DNA from 2 places in the Streptomyces asoensis genome. Region 2 is predicted to be linked to the other one. Evidence: riboswitches for the same ligand, from Rfam matches in the RefSeq annotation. Region 2 holds a riboswitch; the other holds the start of a gene.
The links. Region 2 has a riboswitch for glycine ahead of gcvT (glycine cleavage system aminomethyltransferase GcvT). Riboswitches for the same ligand answer to the same signal wherever they lie in the genome.
Positions count from the first base shown of each region.

Region 1: linked by a shared signal. The riboswitch ahead of gcvP (aminomethyl-transferring glycine dehydrogenase) and the one ahead of gcvT (glycine cleavage system aminomethyltransferase GcvT) in region 2 are both predicted to bind glycine.

Region 1 is NZ_CP049838.1:1,962,109-1,972,827, reverse strand. It holds gene G9272_RS08745 (MerR family transcriptional regulator) at 1-506, shown strand, start outside; gene G9272_RS08740 (DNA polymerase IV) at 576-1,991, shown strand; gene G9272_RS08735 (nucleotidyltransferase domain-containing protein) at 2,092-2,553, shown strand; gene G9272_RS08730 (PRC-barrel domain-containing protein) at 2,560-2,931, opposite strand; glycine riboswitch at 3,044-3,139, shown strand; gene gcvP (aminomethyl-transferring glycine dehydrogenase) at 3,323-6,208, shown strand; gene G9272_RS08720 (TOBE domain-containing protein) at 6,260-6,679, opposite strand; gene G9272_RS08715 (APC family permease) at 6,780-8,735, opposite strand; gene G9272_RS08710 (extracellular solute-binding protein) at 9,133-10,425, shown strand; gene G9272_RS08705 (carbohydrate ABC transporter permease) at 10,432-10,719, shown strand, end outside.
Region 2 is NZ_CP049838.1:6,893,663-6,904,381, reverse strand. It holds gene G9272_RS30995 (AAA family ATPase) at 45-728, opposite strand; glycine riboswitch at 908-1,007, shown strand; glycine riboswitch at 1,008-1,125, shown strand; gene gcvT (glycine cleavage system aminomethyltransferase GcvT) at 1,168-2,310, shown strand; gene gcvH (glycine cleavage system protein GcvH) at 2,429-2,806, shown strand; gene glyA (serine hydroxymethyltransferase) at 2,821-4,098, shown strand; gene G9272_RS30975 (L-serine ammonia-lyase) at 4,175-5,542, shown strand; partial or broken gene G9272_RS46225 (IS630 family transposase) at 5,713-5,898, opposite strand; gene G9272_RS30970 (FhaA domain-containing protein) at 6,133-8,289, shown strand; gene G9272_RS30965 (NADPH-dependent F420 reductase) at 8,604-9,314, opposite strand; gene G9272_RS46450 (hypothetical protein) at 9,402-9,875, opposite strand; gene G9272_RS30955 (EF-hand domain-containing protein) at 9,922-10,134, opposite strand; gene G9272_RS30950 (MerR family transcriptional regulator) at 10,202-10,719, opposite strand, start outside.

The sequences.
Region 1 (10,719 bases), 4.9 Mb from region 2:
CATCCATGGCGTCCGAGCAGATCGGCTATCGCGGTCCGACGGCCTGCGCGGCCGCGGGCATCACCTATCGGCAACTGGACTACTGGGCCCGCACCGGGCTGGTCGAGCCGAGCGTGCGGCCCGCCCACGGGTCCGGCACGCAGCGTCTGTACAGCTTCCGGGACGTCGTCGTCCTGAAGATCGTCAAGCGGTTCCTCGACACCGGGGTGTCGCTCCAGAACATCCGCACCGCGGTGCAGCATCTGCGGGAGCGCGGGTTCAGTGACCTGGAGCGCATGACGCTGATGAGCGACGGCGCCACCGTCTACGAGTGCACCTCGCCGGACGAGGTCCACGCGCTGCTCCAGGGCGGGCAGGGCATCTTCGGGATCGCCGTGGGCGTGGTGTGGCGGGACGTCGAGAGCGCGCTGTCGCAGTTGCACGGGGAGCGTGTCGACACCGGGGAGACGCTCGTCGGGCACAATCCGGCGGACGAACTGGCACGTCGGCGCAACCGGGCGGTCTGAAACCCCTCCAGGAGCGCGAGGGGCGGCTGTACGACGTCATTGTCAGTGGCGTGGTGCAGCATCGGACATGTGAGAAACGCGCCCACGATCCTGCATCTCGACATGGATGCCTTCTTCGCGCAGGCGGAGCAGGCGTCCAAGCCGAGCCTGTGCGGGAAAGCCGTGGTCGTGGGCGGTCTGGGGCCTCGCGGAGTGGTCGCGACCGCCTCCTACGAGGCGCGGGTCTTCGGAGTGCACTCGGCGATGCCCATGGCCCAGGCGCGCCGGCGGGCCCCGAACGCCGCGTATCTGGTTCCGCGCTTCGCGTTCTACCGGTCGATCAGCGAGCAGGTCATGGGGCTGCTGCGGGCGCTGTCGCCGCTGGTGGAGCCGCTGAGCCTGGACGAGGCCTTCGTGGACCTGGATGCCGGGGGAGCGGCCTGGGACAGTGAGTCGGCGCGGCTGGCGGGGATCAGGCTGCGCGCGGACATACGGGCCGTCACCGGGCTCACGGGTTCGGTGGGTCTGGCCTCCTGCAAGATGCTGGCGAAGATCGCCTCGGAGCAGGCGAAGCCCGACGGGCTGGTGCTCATCGAGCCGGGGACCGAGCGGGCCCTGCTCGGCCCGCTGTCGGTGCGGACCCTGCCGGGGGTCGGCCCGGCGACGGGGGACCATCTGCGGCGGGCCGGGATCACCACGATCGACGAGATCGCCGAGGCCGGTGAGGACGAGCTGGTGCGGCTGCTGGGCAAGGCGCACGGGCACGCGCTGTACGCCATGGCGCTGGCCCGCGACGACCGGCCCGTGGTGGCGGAGCGGGAGGCCAAGTCGGTGTCGGTCGAGGACACGTACGACGTGGACATCCACGACCGGGTCCGGGTGGAGCTGGAGGTGCAGCGGCTCGCGGACCGGTGTGTGCGCAGGCTGCGGGGGGCCGGTCTGTCGGGGCGGACCATCGTGCTGAAGGTGCGGCGGTACGACTTCTCCACGCTCACCCGGTCCGAGACCCTGCGGGGGCCCACCGATGATCCGGGGGTGGTCCGGGAGGCGGCGGCCCGGTTGCTGGACTCGGTGGACACGACGGGTGGGGTGCGGCTGCTCGGGGTGGGCGTCAGCGGACTGGCGGATTTCACGCAGGAGGATCTGTTCGCGCAGGCCGCTGAGGACCGGGCGGACGGGGCCGAGGAGGAACTCGCGGACGAGCCCGTCGGCGAGATTCCGGTGCCGGTCGAGCACCAGTGGCGCCCAGGACACGATGTGCGGCATGCCGAGCTCGGACACGGATGGGTGCAGGGCAGCGGGTTGGGCCGGGTCACCGTGCGCTTCGAGACGCCCGAGTCGGAGCCGGGACGGGTACGCACTTTCAGGACCGACGATCCGGGGCTGGAGCCGGCGGATCCGTTGCCGCTGGTGCGACGAAGACCTGGTGACGACGGCGGGCCGGCGGCAGGAGCGCCGCATCCGGAGGCCAAGCCGTCGGAGGTCGAGTCCGGGAACTCTGCGTGAGGCGGATCAGTTACACAGAGTGAAGCGGTTCGAAGTGTGGGGTGGGCCGGAGCGGTGGCGGTGTCCCGCGAGGTGACACCGGTGACGGATGGGGAGCTGAATGAAGCTGCACGGAGGCCGGTTCGCGGACCCGGCCGGGGTGTCGCCGGAGCGCGAAGCCGAGATGCGCCGGGTGGTGGACCGGGTCACCCGGTGGGCCGGGAACCGGAGCGACGTGGTGGGGCTGCTGCTCGTCGGGTCCATTGCGCGCGGGGGCGCGCGTCCCGACCCGGACGTGGACCTCGTGGTGTTGTCGACGGCGCCCGCCCGGTACGCGGAGGACGACGGGTGGGGGCGTGAGCTGGCCCTGGGCGAGGTGGCCCGGGTCCGGGAACGGGGGCCTGTCACCGAATGGCGGTATGTGACCGCCTCCGGCCTGGAGGTCGAGGTGGGCGTCGGTTCTGCCCACTGGGCGCGGACCGATCCGGTCGACGCCGGCACACGAAGAGTCATCACGGACGGCGCCCGGCCGCTGTACGACCCTGCCGGGATTCTGGGGGCGCTGATACAGGCCTGTGGCTGAGGGGGCTCAGCTGTCGTCCGTACCCGCCAGTCGGCCGAAGTCGTGGTCGGGGAGCGGGGGAGCGGCGCCCACGTCGAGGCCGTAGTGGTGGTAGAGCTGGAGTTCCTGTTCCGGGGAGAGGTGGCGACCCACGCCGAAGTCGGGAGCGTCCTTGATCAGGGCCCGGTCGAAGGGGATGTGCAGGGTGCCCTCGACCAGCTGGCTGGGCTCCAGGGGGACGAAGGCGTCGCGGGAGAACAGACCGGTGCGTATGGCCGCCCACTCCGGCACTCCGGTGGCGTCGTCGAGGTAGACCTCGTCGACGGTGCCGATCTTGGTGCCGTTGCGGTCGAATGCCTTGCGGCCGATCAGGTTGCGCGGATCGATGTCGGTCTGCACGGGCCCTCCACTTGGTCGCAACTCATCCGTAAGCACTACAAAAGAGCACATTGGGACGAGTGGCCACTCGAGCGAGTCTCGTTGACCCCGCTGGTAGTCTGACAACGGCTGCTGACACCGCGCGGGAGAGTCCTCCGGACATCACCGGAGGCGCCGAAGGAGCAAATCCTCCCCGGAATCTCTCAGGCTCACGTACCGCACGGACGAGGTCACTCTGGAAAGCAGGGCGGGTGCCGACGGCGTCGACGGCTTCCGCTCTCACCGACGGTGAAAGCCGGGTGCCCTCGGGCGACCCGGTGAAGCTCTCAGGTTGAGATGACAGAGGGGGAGGCCGTCCGGGTACCCACCGTGGTGACCCTCGAAGGTCGTGTCAGACCAGGAGGCCTCCGTAATGACCGCCCAACGCATTCCGCTCGCAGAGCTCGAGCAGGGAATTTCCTTCGAACAGCGCCACATCGGGCCCGACCTCGAGGCGCGGGCCAAGATGCTCGCACAGGTCGGCTACGGCTCGCTCGACGAGCTCACCGCCGCAGCGGTCCCGGATGTGATCAAGAACGCCGACGCGCTGGACCTGCCGGGAGCGCGCACCGAGGCCGAGGTGCTGGCCGAGCTGCGCTCGCTGGCCGACCGCAACCAGGTCCTCGACTCGATGATCGGACTCGGCTACTACGGGACGTTCACGCCGCCCGTCATCCTGCGCAACGTCATGGAGAACCCGGCCTGGTACACGGCCTACACGCCGTACCAGCCGGAGATCTCCCAGGGTCGGCTCGAGGCGCTGCTGAACTTCCAGACCGTGGTCGCCGACCTCACCGGGCTGCCGACCTCCGGAGCGTCGCTGCTCGACGAGGGCACGGCCGCCGCCGAGGCGATGGCGCTGTCCCGGCGCATGGGGAAGAACAAGAAGGGCCTCTTCCTCATCGACGCGGACGCGCTGCCGCAGACCATCGCCGTGATCGAGACCCGCGCCGAGCCGACGGGCGTGGAGATCGTCGTCGCCGACCTGAGCGACGGGATTCCCGCGGAGATCGCCGCGCGGGAGATCAACGGCGTGCTCGTCCAGTACCCCGGTGCCTCCGGTGCCGTACGTGACCTCAAGGCGCTCGTCGACCAGGCGCACGGGCTCGGCGCGCTCGTCACCGTCGCCGCGGATCTGCTCGCGCTGACGCTGCTGAAGTCGCCGGGCGAGCTGGGGGCGGACATCGCGGTCGGTACGACGCAGCGGTTCGGTGTGCCGATGGGCTTCGGCGGACCGCACGCCGGGTACATGGCCGTCCGCGAGCAGTTCGCGCGCAGCCTGCCGGGGCGGCTGGTGGGCGTGTCGGTGGACGCCGACGGACACAAGGCCTACCGGCTCGCGCTACAGACGCGCGAGCAGCACATCCGGCGCGAGAAGGCCACCAGCAACATCTGCACGGCGCAGGTGCTGCTGGCGGTGATGGCGGGGATGTACGCCGTCTACCACGGTCCCGACGGGCTCCGGGCGATCGCCCGGCGCACGCACCGATACGCCTCGATCCTCGCCGCCGGGCTCGAGGCCGGTGGTGTCGAGGTCGTGCACGGGTCGTACTTCGACACGCTGACCGTGCGGGTGCCGGCGAAGGCCGCCGAGGTCGTCGCCGCCGCGCGGGAACTCGGGGTCAACCTGCACCTCGTCGACGCCGACCAGGTGTCGATCGCCTGCGACGAGACGACCGCTCGGGCGCAGGTGTCCGCCGTCTGGGCCGCCTTCGGGGTGGACGGCGACATCGAGGCGCTCGACGCGGCCACCGCCGACTCCCTGCCCGCCGGGCTGCTGCGGTCCGACGCGGTCCTGACGCACCCCGTCTTCCACCAGCACCGTTCCGAGACCGCGATGCTGCGCTATCTGCGCAGGCTCGCCGACCGGGACTACGCGCTGGACCGGGGCATGATCCCGCTGGGCTCCTGCACCATGAAGCTCAACGCGACCACCGAGATGGAGCCGGTCACCTGGCCCGAGTTCGGGCAGCTGCACCCGTTCGCGCCGGCCGAACAGGCGGAGGGCTACCTGACGCTCATCCGCGAGCTGGAGGAGCGGCTCGCCGAGGTCACCGGGTACGACAAGGTGTCGCTCCAGCCGAACGCCGGGTCGCAGGGCGAGCTGGCCGGGCTGCTCGCCGTCCGCGGGTACCACCGGGGCAACGGGGACGAGCAGCGGACCGTGTGCCTCATCCCGTCCTCCGCGCACGGCACGAACGCGGCCAGCGCCGTGATGGCGGGCATGAAGGTCGTCGTCGTGAAGACCGCCGAGGACGGCGAGATCGACGTCGAGGACCTGCGGGCGAAGATCGAGCGGCACCGGGACGAGCTGTCGGTGCTGATGATCACCTACCCGTCGACGCACGGGGTGTTCGAGGAGCATGTCGCCGACATCTGCGCCCAGGTGCACGAGGCGGGCGGGCAGGTGTACGTCGACGGCGCCAACCTCAACGCGCTCGTCGGTCTCGCCAAGCCGGGGCACTTCGGCGGTGACGTCTCGCATCTGAACCTGCACAAGACGTTCTGCATCCCCCACGGGGGCGGCGGCCCGGGCGTCGGACCCGTCGCCGTACGGTCGCACCTGGCGCCGTATCTGCCGAACCACCCGCTTCAGCCCGCCGCCGGGCCGGACACCGGGGTGGGGCCGATCTCCGCGGCTCCCTGGGGTTCCGCCGGGATACTGCCGATCTCGTGGGCGTATGTGCGCCTCATGGGCGGCGAGGGGCTCAAGCGGGCCACGCAGGTGGCCGTGCTGAGCGCCAACTACATCGCCAAGCGGCTGGAGCCGCACTACCCGGTGCTCTACAACGGGCCGGGCGGGCTGGTCGCGCACGAGTGCATCATCGACCTGCGGCCGCTGACCAAGGCGACCGGCGTGAGCGTCGACGACGTCGCGAAGCGGCTCATCGACTACGGGTTCCACGCGCCGACGATGTCGTTCCCGGTGGCCGGGACGCTGATGATCGAGCCGACCGAGTCCGAGGACCTGATCGAGATCGACCGTTTCTGCGAGGCGATGATCGCCATCCGTGCGGAGATCGAGAAGGTCGGAGCGGGCGAATGGCCGGCCGAGGACAACCCGCTGCACGGTGCCCCGCACACCGCGGCGGCGCTGGGCGGGGAGTGGGAGCACGCGTACACGCGTGAGGAGGCCGTCTTCCCGGCCGGTGTGTCGGCCGCCGACAAGTACTGGCCGCCGGTGCGCCGGATCGACCAGGCCTTCGGCGACCGGAACCTGGTCTGCTCGTGCCCGCCGCTGGACGCGTACGAGGACTGAGCCGGTGCGTTGAGGGCCCCCGTCCGTTCCGGGCGGGGGCCCTCACGCGCGCTATGCCGTCGCCAGGGACACCTCGGTCGCCTTGATCAGGGCGACGACGTCGGAGCCGACGAAGAGACCCAGGTCGGTGGCTGCTTCCTTGGTGATCACCGCGGTGAGTTCGCCCCCGTCCATGGAGACCTTCACCGAGGCCATGACCCCGCCCGTCACGAGGCCGGTGATCGTGCCGGTGAGCTGGTTGCGGATCGAGAGACCGTCGACCCGGCCGGTGGCCAGGGAGACCTCCGTCGACTTCACCAGGGCGCGGACGGCGGTGCCGGCGGCGAGGGCGAGTTGGTTCACGGCCTCCAGCGTGATGGCCGCCGTGAGGTCCTGGCCGCCGTCCAGACGGATCTTGACGGTGGCCATCACCTCGCCGGGATGGACGGCGGTGACGGTGCCGGGGAGTTGATTGCGGATGCTCAGGCTCATGAGCGTCAACGGTAGGCCGCCGAGCCCCTTATGCGGGTTATGCGCGGGTATACGTCGTCCGGCGGCGTCAGGACACGTCGGACGACGGCCCGGGGGCGGGTCAGCCCGTGTGGACGCGGGGGCGTCGGTCGCGGTCCGGTTCGGCCTCGCGCAGGACCTCCCGGGTGACCGGAGCGACCTCGCCCTGGCCGAAGAGGAAGAAGCGCAGGAAGTTGGCGAAGGGGTTGCCCTCGGTCCATTCGAAGTAGATGTGCGGGATGCAGCCGGTGGAGTCACGGGTGTGCAGCAGCAGCGCGGCCAGGGCGTTGGAGATGGAGGAGGACTCCAGGGTCAGGACGCGGTAGCGGTTGTGCAGGACCTCGCCGCGTACGGTCAGGCCCGACTCGAACTCGGAGGGGTCGACGACGGTGACCTCGACGAAGACGAAATCCTCCCCGGGGATGTCGTTGTCCTGCCGGATCTGTTCGATCTTGTCGCGGTACTCGGCCTTGTCGCGCTGGTCGGGCTCGTTGGCGATGAACCGTATCTTGCGGCTGGCCATGTCCCGGATGAAACGTTCCGCCATCGAGTCCAGGGTCACGCTGGTCACTCGGAGCTCGAAGGCCCTGGCCAGCCGGGACAGCAGCGAGACCAGGATGATGCCCGCGATGAAGCAGGCGCCGATCTTCACGCCGTCGGGGCGCTCGATGACGTTCACGACGGTCACATAGAGCAGGACCGCCGAGACCACGGCGAAGCCGACCGTCCAGCCCCGCTGCCGGGCGCGGCGGGCGGCGATGGTCACCGCGATCGCCGCCGAGGACATCAGGACCAGGACGCCGGTGGCGTAGGCGCCGCCCTGGGCGTCGACGTCGGCGTCGAAGATCCAGGTGACCAGGAAGGCCACGAGGGTGAAGACGATCACCATGGGGCGGACGGCGCGGGCCCAGTGCGGGGCCATGCCGTAGCGGGGGAGGTAGCGGGGCATCAGGTTGAGCAGCCCGGCCATCGCGGAGGCGCCGGCGAACCACAGGATGGCGATCGTCGACACGTCGTACACCGTGCCGAAGGCGTTGCCCAGGTACTCGTGGGACAGGTAGGCGAGGGCGCGTCCGTTGGCCTGGCCGCCGGACTCGAACTCCTTCTCCGGGATCAGCACCGTGGTGATGAAGCTGGTGGCGATCAGGAAGACGCTCATGATCAGGGCGGCGGTCGTCAGCAGCTTCTTCGTGTCCCGGATGCGGCCCTTGGGGTTCTCCGCGGTGTCGTCCGGGTCGCCCTGGACGTGCGGCATGACCGCGACGCCGGTCTCGAAGCCGGACAGGCCCAGCGCGAGCTTGGGGAAGACCAGCAGGGAGACACCGATCATCGCGAACACGTTGCCGTGCTCGGCGGTCAGCGCGTCGGCCCAGTCGGTGACCACATGGCCCTCGGTGACCACATGCCACAGACCGACGGCCACGACGACGACGTTCAGACCGAGATAGACCACGACCAGCGCTACCGCGACGCCGATGGCCTCCAGGAAGCCCTTGAGGAACACGGCGCCGAGCAGGGCGACTAGGACGAGCGTGATCACCATCTGCCGGTCGTGCAGGGTGCTGGTCAGGTGCGGGTTCTCGACCAGGTGGGTCGAGGCGTCCGCCGCGGACAGGGTGATGGTGATCAGGAAGTCCGTGGCGGCGAACCCGAGCAGGGTCAGGACGAACAGCTTGCCCTTCCAGAAGGACAGCAGCCGTTCCAGCATCGCGATCGAGCCCTCGCCGTGCGGACTCTCCTCGGCGACGCGCCGGTAGACCGGCAGCGCGCCCGCCAGGGTGACGATCACCAGCACGATCGTCGCCACCGGGGAGAGCAGGCCGGCCGCGAGGGCGGCGATACCCGGCTGGTAGCCGAGGGTCGAGAAGTAGTCGACGCCGGTCAGGCACATCACCCGGTACCAGCGCTGGCCCTTGTGCTCGGGCGCGGCCTCGGTGTCCGGGGCCGCCTGGTGAGTGTGGCCCTTGCCCATGTCGGACAGGCCCTCCAGCATCCAGGAACGCAGGCGACCGGGAGGAGGGTGCTCGGTGGTGGCCATCGGGGCGCTCCTGATGTGCGGATCGGCGTGTGGTTTCGGCCATCACGCGGACGGCGGAATCAGCGTAAGCGGAGAGTGACGCCCAGGCCCCTGGATCATGGGCGGGACGGCGTCAAGCTTCCGTTAAGACTGGTCGTGGGGTGGACACGCAGCGTGACACGCCGTCGGGTTTGATTCCGGCCGCCGGATCATCACCCCCGCCTGCTTCGTAATGTTCGTCGATTGATCCGAATGTTTCGATGCGTCTCGACGCCTCGCTGAGCCTTCTCTCGTGAAAAGACCCCCGGATTCCCTGTGTTCAAGGGGTTGCCACCCGTCGGAGGGTGTCTCTAGGGTGCGGCAGCAGCGAAGCTTTCTGGATCTGGTTCGAAACTTTCGATCTATCAAGGAGCGCATGATGGGCGACCCGGCACTCTCCCGCCGCGGCTTTCTGGCGGCCTCCGCCGCGGCCGGTCTGAGCATGACGGCACTGAGCGCCTGCGGCGGCGACTCGGACGGAGGGTCGTCGGGGACGACCACCATCGAGTGGTGGAACATCTCCACCACCCAGCCGACCAAGGACGTCTGGGCCGGTCTCGCCAAGCAGTTCGAGGCCCAGAACCCCAAGGTGAAGATCAAGATCGTGCAGTTGGAGAACGACGCCTACAAGTCGAAGATGACGGCGCTGACCGCCTCCGGGAAGCTGCCCGACATCTTCCACACGTGGGGCGGCGGTGTCCTGAAGCAGCAGGTCGACGCCGGGCTCGTCGAGGACCTCACGGAGAGGACGAAGGAGTGGGGCGACGGCCTGCTCCCGGTCGCCCGCGAGCCCTACCTGCTCGACAAGAAGACCTACGGCGTCCCGTTCGACATCGGCATGATCGGGTTCTGGTACAACAAGGCGCTCTTCCAGCAGGCCGGGATCAGCGCGCCCCCCACCACCTGGAGCGGCTTCCTCGACGCGGTGCGCAAACTGAAGGCGGCCGGGATCACCCCGCTCGCGCTGGCGGGCAAGGAGAAGTGGCCCGGCATGTACTACTGGGCGTACCTCGCGATGCGCACCGCCGGTGTCGACGCCCTGAGCAAGGCCGGGGACGACAAGGACTTCACCGGGGACGGGTTCGTCCAGGCCGGACAGCACCTCCAGGACCTCGTCGACCTCAAGCCGTTCCAGAAGGGCTTCCTCGGCGCCGCCTACTCCAGCCCCACCGGCCAGGCCGCCGCAGTCGGCAACGGCAAGGCGGCGATGGAACTCATGGGCCAGTGGGCGCCGGTGGTGGAGGCCGACGCGGGCAAGGGGCTCGGGGCGAACCTCGGCTTCTTCCCGTTCCCTGCGGTCGACGGCGGCCAGGGCGTGATCACCGAGGTGTTCGGCGGAGGCGGCGGGCACGCCCTGCGCAAGGACGCTCCGCAGGCGGCCGTCGACTTCCTGAAGTTCTTCGCCACCGCCGCCACGGACACCGAACTGGTCAAGAAGACCGGGGTGCTGCCCGTCGTACCGGCCGCCGAGAGCGCCATCGCCGACCCCAACATCAAGGCCGTACAGGCCCAGTTGAAGGCCGCCACCGGCTTCCAGCTCTACCTCGACCAGGCCTATGCGCCGGCCCTCGGCCAGGAGGTCAACGACAGCGTCGCCGCCCTCATCGCCGGGTCCAAGTCGCCTCAGCAGGTCACCGAGTCGATCACCAAGGTCGCGAAGGAAGAGCAGTAACAGGCGATGACCTCCACCTTCCTTCCGGACAAGCGCAGCGGCCCGGACGTCGGCCCGCCGCCCCCGTCTCCCGGCTCGAGCCGGAGCCGGACCCGGCGGCGGGCGCGGCACTGGCTCACCGCCGTCGGCTTCCAGGTGCCCGCGCTGGTGCTGTTCGGCACGCTCGTACTGCTGCCGATGCTGTTCGCGCTGTACGCCTCGTTCTTCCGCTGGGGCGGCTTCGGCATGCCCGACGACTACATCGGCGGCGACAACTTCACCCGGCTCTTCCAGGACCCGGTGTTCCTGGGCGAC
Region 2 (10,719 bases):
TGTGGCTGAAAGGCTAGCGGGTACCGGGGGTCGCACCCGAGCCCTCAGCCCGTGAAACCGATGCGGCGCAGTGTGTCGGCCGCCGCGCGGTCGAGCAGCACCGCCGAGCCGCAGCCCTCGGGCAGTCGGCCCTTCTCCACCGAGCGCGCCAGCCGGGCGGCGGCGTGGCGGTGGCGCAGGAACGCGTACCGGGAGACGCCCCGGCCTCGCTCGCGCTGCCCCTCCAGCGCCGTGTCCGCGCCGACGTCCAGCAGCAGCAGGTGGAGGGTGCCGCCGCGGCGGCGGGCCTCTCGGGCCAGCCAGTCACGGACCCAGGCCTGCGTGCCGCAGTCGTGCACGACGACGCCCGCGCCACTGCGCAGCGCCCGGCGCAGTCCGGCGTAGTGGGCGAGCCGGACGAGGGGGCGGTAGAGGCCGTAGGGCAGGAAGCGGGGGGCGCGGGCGTCCCAGCGGTCCCGGGTGTCCTGGGAGTCGACGCGGATGCCCTGCACGGTCCGCCGCATGAGCGTGGACTTGCCGCTGCCGGGCAGACCGGTGACCACGACCAGGTCACGGGGGCCGAAGAGCAGGCCGTGCGGGCTGCGGCCGGCCCGCTCGCGCAGGTCGCGGACGACGGGCGCCGGCTGCGGACCGCACGCCTCCCGGGCCGGGGCGACGGGCTGCGCGGGCAGCGCGACCCCCGAGCCGGTCGCGAATGCCGTGGACCTTGCCGTGGTCGTCCTGTTCACCGTGATCGTCCTCCCCTGGGGTCAGATGGTGTCCTCATCCCCACTGAGCGTAAAGAGAAGGTAATGCGCTGCGCCTAGCGTTTTCGTGCGCGTACCGACACAAGCCGGTTACAGATGCGGCCTGCCGTGATCGGGGCGAGCCGTGCAATGATGGCCGCGCCAACTGCATACCGGCCGTTTGAATCCGCGCGGGAGAGTCCTCAGCAGCAGCTTCGCTGGGGCGCCGAAGGAGCAAGTCCCTCCCTTGAATCTCTCAGGCCCCGTTACCGCGCGGGCGAGGCACATCTGAAAAGCGGGCCGCTGTCTCCAGTGGCTCCACCCAAGGTGCAAGTCATGATCGATCCCGTCGCGGGCCGTCATGGCGAACCTCTCAGGTTCCGATGACAGATGGGGAGGAACGACCTCGCCGTGCCGTCATGCCTTGGGAGACGAACGCCCGATGAGCAGTACCGACCCCGCATCCGACCAGAGCGCCGAGCAGCGCCACACCGCCCTCGACGCGGTGCATCGTGCGCTCGGCGCGACGATGACCGACTTCGCCGGCTGGGACATGCCCCTGCGTTACGGCTCCGAGCGCGACGAGCACCACGCCGTCCGCACCAGGGCCGGGCTCTTCGACCTCTCGCACATGGGCGAGATCACCGTCACCGGCCCGCAGGCCGCCGCCCTCCTCGACTTCGCCCTGGTGGGCAACATCGGGGCGGTCAAGAACGCCCGCGCCCGCTACACGATGATCTGCCGGGCGGACGGCGGCATCCTGGACGACCTGATCGTCTACCGGCTCGCCGAGACCGAGTTCATGGTGGTGGCCAACGCCTCCAACGCGCAGGTCGTGCTGGACGCTCTGACCGAGCGCGCCGAGGGCTTCGACGCGGAGGTCCGCGACGACCGCGACACCTACGCGCTGATCGCCGTACAGGGCCCCGAGTCCCCCGGCATCCTCGCGGCCGTCACCGACGCCGACCTGGACGGCCTGAAGTACTACGCCGGCCTGCCCGGCACCGTCGCCGGCGTCCCGGCCCTCATCGCGCGCACCGGCTACACCGGCGAGGACGGCTTCGAACTCTTCGTACGGCCGGAGCACGCCGTCGAGCTGTGGCAGGCGCTGACCAAGGCCGGCGAGGGTGTCGGACTGGTGCCCTGCGGTCTGTCCTGCCGGGACACGCTGCGCCTGGAGGCGGGCATGCCGCTGTACGGGCACGAGCTGAGCACCTCCCTCACCCCGTTCGACGCCGGCCTCGGCCGGGTGGTGAAGTTCGACAAGGACGGCGACTTCGTCGGGCGTACGGCGCTGGAGGCGGCCGCCGGGCGCGCCGCCTCGCAGCCCCCGCGCGTCCTCGTCGGCCTGGTCGCCGAGGGCCGCCGGGTCCCGCGCGCCGGGTTCGCCGTCGTCGCCGGCGGCGAGGTGATCGGCGAGGTCACCTCCGGCGCCCCCTCCCCCACCCTCGGCAAGCCGATCGCGATGGCGTACGTCGACGCCGCCCACGCGGCGCCGGGAACCACGGGCGTCGGCGTGGACATCCGAGGCAGCCACGAGCCGTACGAGGTCGTGGCGCTGCCGTTCTACAAGCGCCAGAAGTAGACACTGGGCGCGTTGACGCCCGCCCGCGCGTGACCCTGCGCACATTTCCGCTGCTCACGTGCGTTTCCAGCAGTCCCCCATTCACCAGCACCCTCCCGCGTACAGGAGAATTCAGGCCATGAGCAACCCCCAGCAGCTGCGCTACAGCAAGGAGCACGAGTGGCTGTCGGTCGCCGAGGACGGCGTCTCGACGGTCGGCATCACGGAGCACGCGGCCAACGCGCTCGGCGACGTGGTCTTCGTCCAGCTCCCCGAGGTCGGTGACACGGTGACCGCGGGCGAGACCTGCGGCGAGCTGGAGTCGACCAAGTCGGTCAGCGAGCTGTACGCACCGGTCTCCGGCGAGATCGTCGAGGTCAACCAGGACGTCGTCGACGACCCGGCGCTGGTGAACTCCGCCCCCTTCGAGGGCGGATGGCTGTTCAAGGTACGCACGGCGGGCGAGCAGGACGACCTGCTCACCGCCGACGAGTACACCGCCTACACCGCCGGCTGAGGAGTCGTAGACGCATGTCCGTCCTGAACACGCCCCTGCACGAGCTCGACCCGGAGATCGCCGCCGCGGTCGACGCCGAGCTGAACCGCCAGCAGTCCACGCTCGAGATGATCGCCTCGGAGAACTTCGCTCCGCTCGCGGTGATGGAGGCGCAGGGCTCGGTCCTGACCAACAAGTACGCCGAGGGCTACCCGGGCCGCCGCTACTACGGCGGCTGCGAGCACGTCGACGTGGCCGAGCAGATCGCGATCGACCGGATCAAGGAGCTGTTCGGCGCCGAGTACGCCAACGTCCAGCCCCACTCGGGCGCCTCCGCCAACCAGGCCGCCCTGTTCGCGATGGCCCAGCCCGGCGACACGATCCTCGGCCTGGACCTGGCGCACGGCGGTCACCTGACCCACGGCATGCGGCTGAACTTCTCCGGCAAGCAGTTCGACGTGGTCGCGTACCACGTGGACGACGCCGGCCTGGTCGACATGGCCGAGGTCGAGCGGCTCGCCAAGGAGCACCGTCCGAAGGTGATCATCGCGGGCTGGTCGGCGTACCCGCGGCAGCTGGACTTCGCCGAGTTCCGCCGGATCGCGGACGAGGTCGAGGCCTTCCTGTGGGTCGACATGGCGCACTTCGCGGGTCTGGTCGCGGCCGGTCTCCACCCGAACCCGGTGGAGTACGCCGACGTCGTCACGTCCACCACCCACAAGACGCTGGGCGGCCCCCGCGGCGGCATCATCCTCGCGAAGAAGGAGTTCGCGAAGAAGCTGAACTCGTCCGTCTTCCCGGGCTTCCAGGGCGGCCCCCTGGAGCACGTGATCGCGGCCAAGGCGGTCTCCTTCAAGGTCGCCGCGAGCGAGGAATTCAAGGAGCGTCAGGTCCGCACGGTCGAGGGCGCGAGGATCCTCGCCGAGCGACTGACCGTGCCGGACGCCCGCGCGGCCGGGGTGAACGTCCTGTCCGGCGGCACCGACGTGCACCTGATCCTGGTCGACCTGCGCGAGTCCGAGCTGGACGGTCAGCAGGCCGAGGACCGGCTGCACGAGGTCGGGATCACGGTCAACCGCAACGCGGTCCCGAACGACCCGCGGCCCCCGATGGTCACCTCCGGACTGCGGATCGGCACGCCCGCCCTCGCGACCCGCGGCTTCACCGCCGAGGACTTCGCCGAGGTCGCGGACGTGATCGCCGAGACGCTGAAGGCGCCGTCCCCGTTCGCGGAGGCCGACGCGGCGGCGCTGAAGGCCCGGGTCACGGCCCTGGCCGACAAGCACCCGCTGTACCCCGGTCTGAGCGAATAGTTCCTTTTCCCGGGTGCCGCGCACACTGTGAGGTGTGGGCGGCACCCCGCACCACCCCCGTATTGAGGAGTTCCCCGTGGCCATCTCGGTCTTCGACCTGTTCTCGATCGGCATCGGCCCGTCCAGCTCCCACACGGTCGGCCCGATGCGCGCGGCCCGCATGTTCGCACGGCGGGTGCGGGGCGAGGGCCTGCTGGACTCCGTCACGTCGGTGCGCTGCGAGCTGTACGGCTCGCTCGGCGCGACCGGCCACGGCCACGGCACGCCGAAGGCGGTGCTGCTCGGCCTGGAGGGCTCCTCGCCGCGCACGGTGGACGTGGAGGGCGCGGACGACCGGGTGGAGCAGATCAAGGACTCCGGCCGGCTGCGGCTGCTGGGCTCGCACGAGATCCCGTTCTCCTTCGACGAGGACCTGGTCCTGCACCGCCGCAAGGCCCTCCCGTACCACGCCAACGGCATGACGATATGGGCCCACGACGCCCAGGGCGCCGAGCTGCTGTCGAAGACGTACTACTCGGTCGGCGGCGGCTTCGTCGTGGACGAGGACGCGGTCGGCGCGGACCGCATCAAACTCGACGACACGGTCCTGAAGTACCCCTTCCGCACGGGCGACGAGCTGCTGCGCCTGGCGAAGGAGACCGGCCTGTCGATCTCCTCGCTGATGCTGGAGAACGAGCGCGCCTGGCGCACCGAGGACGAGATCCGGGACGGGCTGCTGGAGATCTGGCGGGTGATGCAGGCGTGCGTGTCGCGGGGCATGTCACGCGAGGGCATCCTGCCGGGTGGCCTGCGGGTCCGCCGCCGGGCCGCCATGACGGCGCGGCAGCTCCGGGCGGAGGGCGACCCGTTGGCGCTCTCCATGGAGTGGATCACGCTGTACGCGATGGCGGTGAACGAGGAGAACGCGGCCGGCGGCCGGGTGGTGACAGCCCCCACGAACGGCGCGGCCGGCATCATCCCGGCAGTCCTGCACTACTACGTGAACTTCGTGCCCGGCGCCGATGAGGACGGAGTGGTCCGCTTCCTGCTCGCGGCCGGCGCGATCGGCATGCTCTTCAAGGAGAACGCCTCCATCTCCGGCGCCGAGGTCGGCTGCCAGGGCGAGGTCGGCTCGGCCTGCTCGATGGCGGCGGGCGCGCTGGCCGAGGTCCTCGGCGGCTCCCCCGAGCAGGTCGAGAACGCGGCCGAGATCGGCATGGAACACAACCTCGGCCTGACCTGCGACCCCGTGGGCGGCCTGGTCCAGATCCCGTGCATCGAGCGCAACGGCATGGCCTCGGTGAAGGCGGTCACGGCGGCCCGTATGGCGATGCGCGGCGACGGGTCGCACAAGGTGTCCCTGGACAAGGTCATCAAGACGATGAAGGACACGGGCGCGGACATGAGCGTCAAGTACAAGGAGACAGCCCGCGGCGGGCTGGCGGTGAACATCATCGAGTGCTAGGGAAATAGACCTTCCCTGATCACTGGGCGGAGTGTCCCCGGGACCGGCTCGGTCAGGGGCCTCCCATGAAGTGGTAGGCGTTCCCGGCGGTGACGATCCCGCCGTCCAGGACGCGAGCTGCGGTTGCCAGGGTGCGGCCGTAGAGCCTGCCCTTGCTCAGGTCCCAGGCAGCGAACAGGTGACCTGGCGATCTTCTTGACCCCGGCGATCTTCGCCACCGGCTTGCCCCGCGCGGACAACAGCGCCCTCCGGGCCCGCCGCCAGGTCACCACTGACCCGGTGCCTCTGCGGACGATCCGCGACAGGCACTGTCTCTCGTCGTCATCGATCTCGCGGACGCGTACTCGTTCCGCCACCCCGGCCTGACGACACCGCGCCGCCCGGACGCCACAGCACCAGGAACCCCCGCGTTCCGGGGGCGGCGTCGAATCGGCGGTCCACGCGGCCCGATGGGCGGGGCTTTACGACCGATCCGGTGAAATGCGACGACATGCCGCAAGATCAGCACTCTCTGTGTCTACATAAGCACTATCAGTGACATCATCGGCCGATCTGACTGCCTTACAGCGGATCGGCACCCGGAGGCTGAAGTGGGAACGCTGAACAAGCTGGAACAGCGCTTCGAGGCTCTAGTCAACGATGCCTTCGCCAAGATCTTCAGATCCGCCGTGCAACCCCTGGAGTTTGCCGGCGCGCTCCGGCGCGAGTGCGACGTCAACGCCAGGATCTGGACCGAGGGCTGCACCATCGCACCCAACGGTTTCGTCGTCGAACTCAGTCCGGGCGACCACGAGACCTACGGCGCATGCCTGGTCATGCTCGGCGAAGAGCTGGTGGAGAAGGTGCGCGCGCACGCCGAGGAACAGCAGTACTCGTTCGTAGGTCCGTTGAAGGTTCAGCTACAGCGGGCGGAGAACTTGAAGGTCGGGCAGTATCGCGTGCGCAGCCGCCTCGAGGTGCCGCCCGAGGTCAAGCACGCCCTGGAAGTCGACCAGTGGTACCGCGCCACGCACGCGACGGCGCTCGGGCCGGGCGGCAGTGGCGCCCGGCCCTGGCCACCGCCGGCGCACGTCCTGCGGGGTGAAAAGCGGGCACTGACCCCTGATCAGTTGATATCGATGGGGCTTTCTTTCAGCGAAAACGGCAGCTTGGTCCGCGCCGCCCCGCCGAGCGCTCTCGCCGCGCCGCCGCGGCCGCTCCGCCCCATCGAGCCGGTGACGGACCGCCCGGGCGTCGCTGTCCTGTCTCGGTCCGGTCACGCGGTGCATGCCCCCACTGCCGGGCAGGGCGGGCGTCCGGCGCTTGACCCCGCAGGAGTGGTGTCGGGCATAACGCCTGCCCGCCGCCACGCCGTCGACTCCGTGCCCGAGGGGCCCACCATCTCGTCGAAAGGACAGAACATGACGAACGATCGCAACATCTACGCCGACGATCCTGCACCCGGCAGGGGCAGGGAGCTCTCCGACGGACTCGTTCCCACGCCGCCGGACCCGCACGTCGTCGGCGGGCCCCAGGCCTTCGTGCCGGCGGAGCCGTTGGCCGGCCCGCGGGCGGCCAACGAGACCGTGTCGCAGGGCGGGCCGGCGGAGAATCACTCCCCGGCACCCGCGGGGAACCGCTACGGCGCAGTGCCCTTTACGGCTCCCTATGACAGGGTCGCGCAGCCGACCCGGGTCGCCGGCGGAACACCGCCCTTCGCCCGCCCGCCGGCGCACCACGCTGCGGCACCATGGCTGGAGCCGGACCGGAGCGGCCGCGGGGCACTGGGGCACAGTGCGACCGTCGAGCTCTCCTCCGACCGTCTGCTGCGCGGTCAGCCCAACGGCCGACGAATCCTCAGCCGGTTGCGCATCGGTGGCAGGACCGCCGAACGAGAGCGCCAGCAGAAAATGGCCATCCTCCGCACGCCGGTGATGCAGTGCCACAAGATCGCCGTCATCAGCCTCAAGGGCGGAGTCGGCAAGACGACCACCACGACCGCCCTGGGCGCGACTCTCGCCACCGAGCGTCAGGACCGGGTCGTCGCGATCGACGCCAATCCGGACGCAGGTACCCTCAGCCGCCGTGTCCGTAGCGAAACCGGCGCGACCATCCGCGACCTCGTAGCCGAAATCCCCAACCTCACCAACTACATGTCCGTACGGCGCTTCACCTCCCAGTCCCCGAGCGGCCTCGAGGTCCTGGCCAATGAGGTGGACCCCGCTCTCTCGACGGCGTTCAACGACGAGGACTACCGACAGGTCGTCAGCTGCCTCGGACAGCACTACCCGATCATCCTCACCGACTCCGGCACCGGCCTGCTGCACAGCGCGATGCGGGGCGTCCTGGACTTCGCCGATCAACTGATCGTGGTCGCCACGCCCAGCGTGGACGGCGCGACCAGCGCCAGTACCACCCTGGACTGGCTCATCGCGCACCAGTACGAGGACCTCGTCAGCCGGAGCATCACCGTGGTGTCCGAGGCGCGCCGGAAGAGCAAGATGGTGAAGGTGAACGAGGTCCTGGACCATTTCCGTGCCCGTTGCCGGGGTGTGGTGGTGGTCCCGTTCGACGAGCACCTCGCGACGGGCGCGGAGGTCGATCTGGAGCAGATGAAGGCACGGACCCGCGAGGCCTACCTCGAGCTGGCGACGCTGGTGGCCGCGGACTTCCCTCGCACCCAGCCCGAGGCCGTGAGCTGGGCGGCCTCCTACCCTCACTCGGGATACAACGCGCCCAGCTATTTCGCCGCTCCCGCACGGGCGTGATCCGTCACCGGAGTCGGGCTGCCGGCTGATTTCGGGGCGTCGGCCCTGGAGGACCCGGCGATGGGAGGAGACGGCTGACGCGGTGGCGGAACCGCGCTGCCGTACGAGCCCGACACGAGAGGCCCCCGGATGGATCCGGGGGCCTCTCGCCAGGTAGCACCTGCATCCGGGACGAAGGGCGCTGGTTGGAAGTCGTCGATCCGCCCGCACGGATTCCGCAGCCCGGTCACCTCGACCACGGTCCGGACGGCCGGACGGACGGTCGAGCTGCCGGACGGACCGCGCCACCCGCTGCGGATCGTCCGAGGCCCGTCCTAGCCGCGGAAGGTCGCCGGGCGTTCCGGGCTCGCCTCGGCCAGGGCCTTGGTGACCGCCTCGGTGCCGGCCCGCAGCCCGTAGACGGGGGTGTCGGGCTGCTGGCGCCAGGAGTCGTCGATGCCGCCCGTGTCGACGGTGTCGAAGCCGAGCTCGTCGATCAGGGCGCGTACCTTCGCCTTCGCCGCCTCGTCGTCGCCGGCCACCGGGAGCGCGATGCGGTCGGGGTCACCCGCGGCGAGCGGGCGGTCCAGGATGTCCTGGGCGTAGGTGCCGTTGAAGGCCTTGATCACCGGGTGGCCGATGCGGCGTTCCGTCCAGCGGCTCTCGGCGAGACCCTCGTCCTCGATCTCCGCGATCCGGCCGTCGCGCTGCTGCGGGTAGTAGTTGTTGGTGTCGATGACGGCCACGTCGTCGGCCGCGCCCTCCAGGATGCCGGACGGCAGGCTCGGGACCGCCTTGACCGGAATCGTGATCACCACGACCTCGGCACCGCGCGCCGCCTCCTCGACGGTGACGGGGGTCGCTCCCGTCTCCTCGGCGAGCTCCTTGAGCGTCTGCGGGCCGCGGGAGTTCGCGACGGAGACGTCGTGGCCGAGCGCGCTGAGGCGCCGGGTGAGGTTGCCGCCGATGTTGCCCGCGCCGATGATGCCGATCTTCATGAGAGGCCTTGCCTTCCGGGACCGAGTCGATTCAGATTCGATGCACATGCATGCATCTGATGGGGCCAACCCCGGTCGGCGGCGGGCTATTCCGGCTCCATGCCAATCTCTACGAGATTCTCCGCGGCCCTGGCGTCAGCCGCCGAACGGATCCTCCGGTTCCGCCGCGAGGACGGCCGCCGCGGCCTCCGGGTCCCCGTCCGCGACGGCCCGGACCAGCGCCTCGTGGGCCTCGTCGGCGGTGTTGGGCTCCTGGACGCGCAGTCCGGTCAGGGCCAGGAGGCCGACCTGGCCCTTGCGCAGGGCCGGGACGAACTCCGCGAAGAGGTCGGTGAGCACGGGGTGATCGCCCGAGCGCTCATGCCGGAGCCGAGACTGCTGCTTCTGGACGAACCGGCGAGCGGCCTGGTCCTGCCGGGCCGCGAGCAGCTGATCGACGCGCTCCCCGCGGGCACCACCCACGCCCTGCTGCTGCGCGACGGCCGCGCCCTCGCCCAGGGTTCCGCCGCGTACGTCCTCACCGGCTACCGGGTCGGCAAGTGCTTCGACCTGCCGCTGGCTCTGAACGGCACGGCGGCCGTCGGACCGTGCGCATCGAGCGCCGGTCATGAGGAGGGGGCGCCCCGCATCGCGAGGCGCCCCCTTTCCGCTCGACTCACTTGTTCAGGTGCGCCCAGAACTCGTCGAACGAGAGGAGCTTGTCACCGTCGAGGTCGCGGCTCTTGATGATGACCTCGGCGACCGACTCGGTGACGTTCCAGTCACCCCCCTGGGCCAGAGCGGTCTTGAACTCGGCCGCGGTGATGAAGCCGTCACCGTCCGTGTCGATCCGCTGGAACTCCTTGCGCGCTTCTTCGATGTCGGCCACCGATCCGCCCCTCTTCTCCATACCTGCGTGTCTTGCTGGTCTCGCTGTCGTGCTGACGCAGGTCAGATTAGCTGGCCGTGCGAACCTCCAGTGCGGCGACCACCCAGGCGAACTCCTCCTCGTGGGCCGAGAGCGTGGCCCCCTTCAGGACCGCCATCAGCTCCCGATACCGGGCCAGGCGCACGTTGTGGGTCGCCTTCATGCGCTCCAGCACGGCCGCCCGGTCGGTGTCGCCGAGGAGGTCCCCCAACACCTCGTCGGCCTCCGGGGACTCCGGGGCGATCCCCTGCTCACGGGCGCTGCCCACCAGCTCGATCAGCCGCTTGAAGAACCACATGGACGCCCCGCGAGGGACTTCGTGCGCCCGGTCGGCGGCGTTGAACTCGGCCGCCTGCCGCATCTGGGCCCGGAACTCCGGGTCCCGCACCATCTCGGCCAGTTCGACCCAGGCGTCCACCTGCTCGGGTGTCGGGTCCTCCGGCAGATCCATCGCGCTCGTGCGCATCCGCTCCCGGATGTCCGGGTCGGCCAGGTCGAGCCCGTGGAACATCTCGTCCACGAACTCCTGAAGAATCCGCCTGCGCT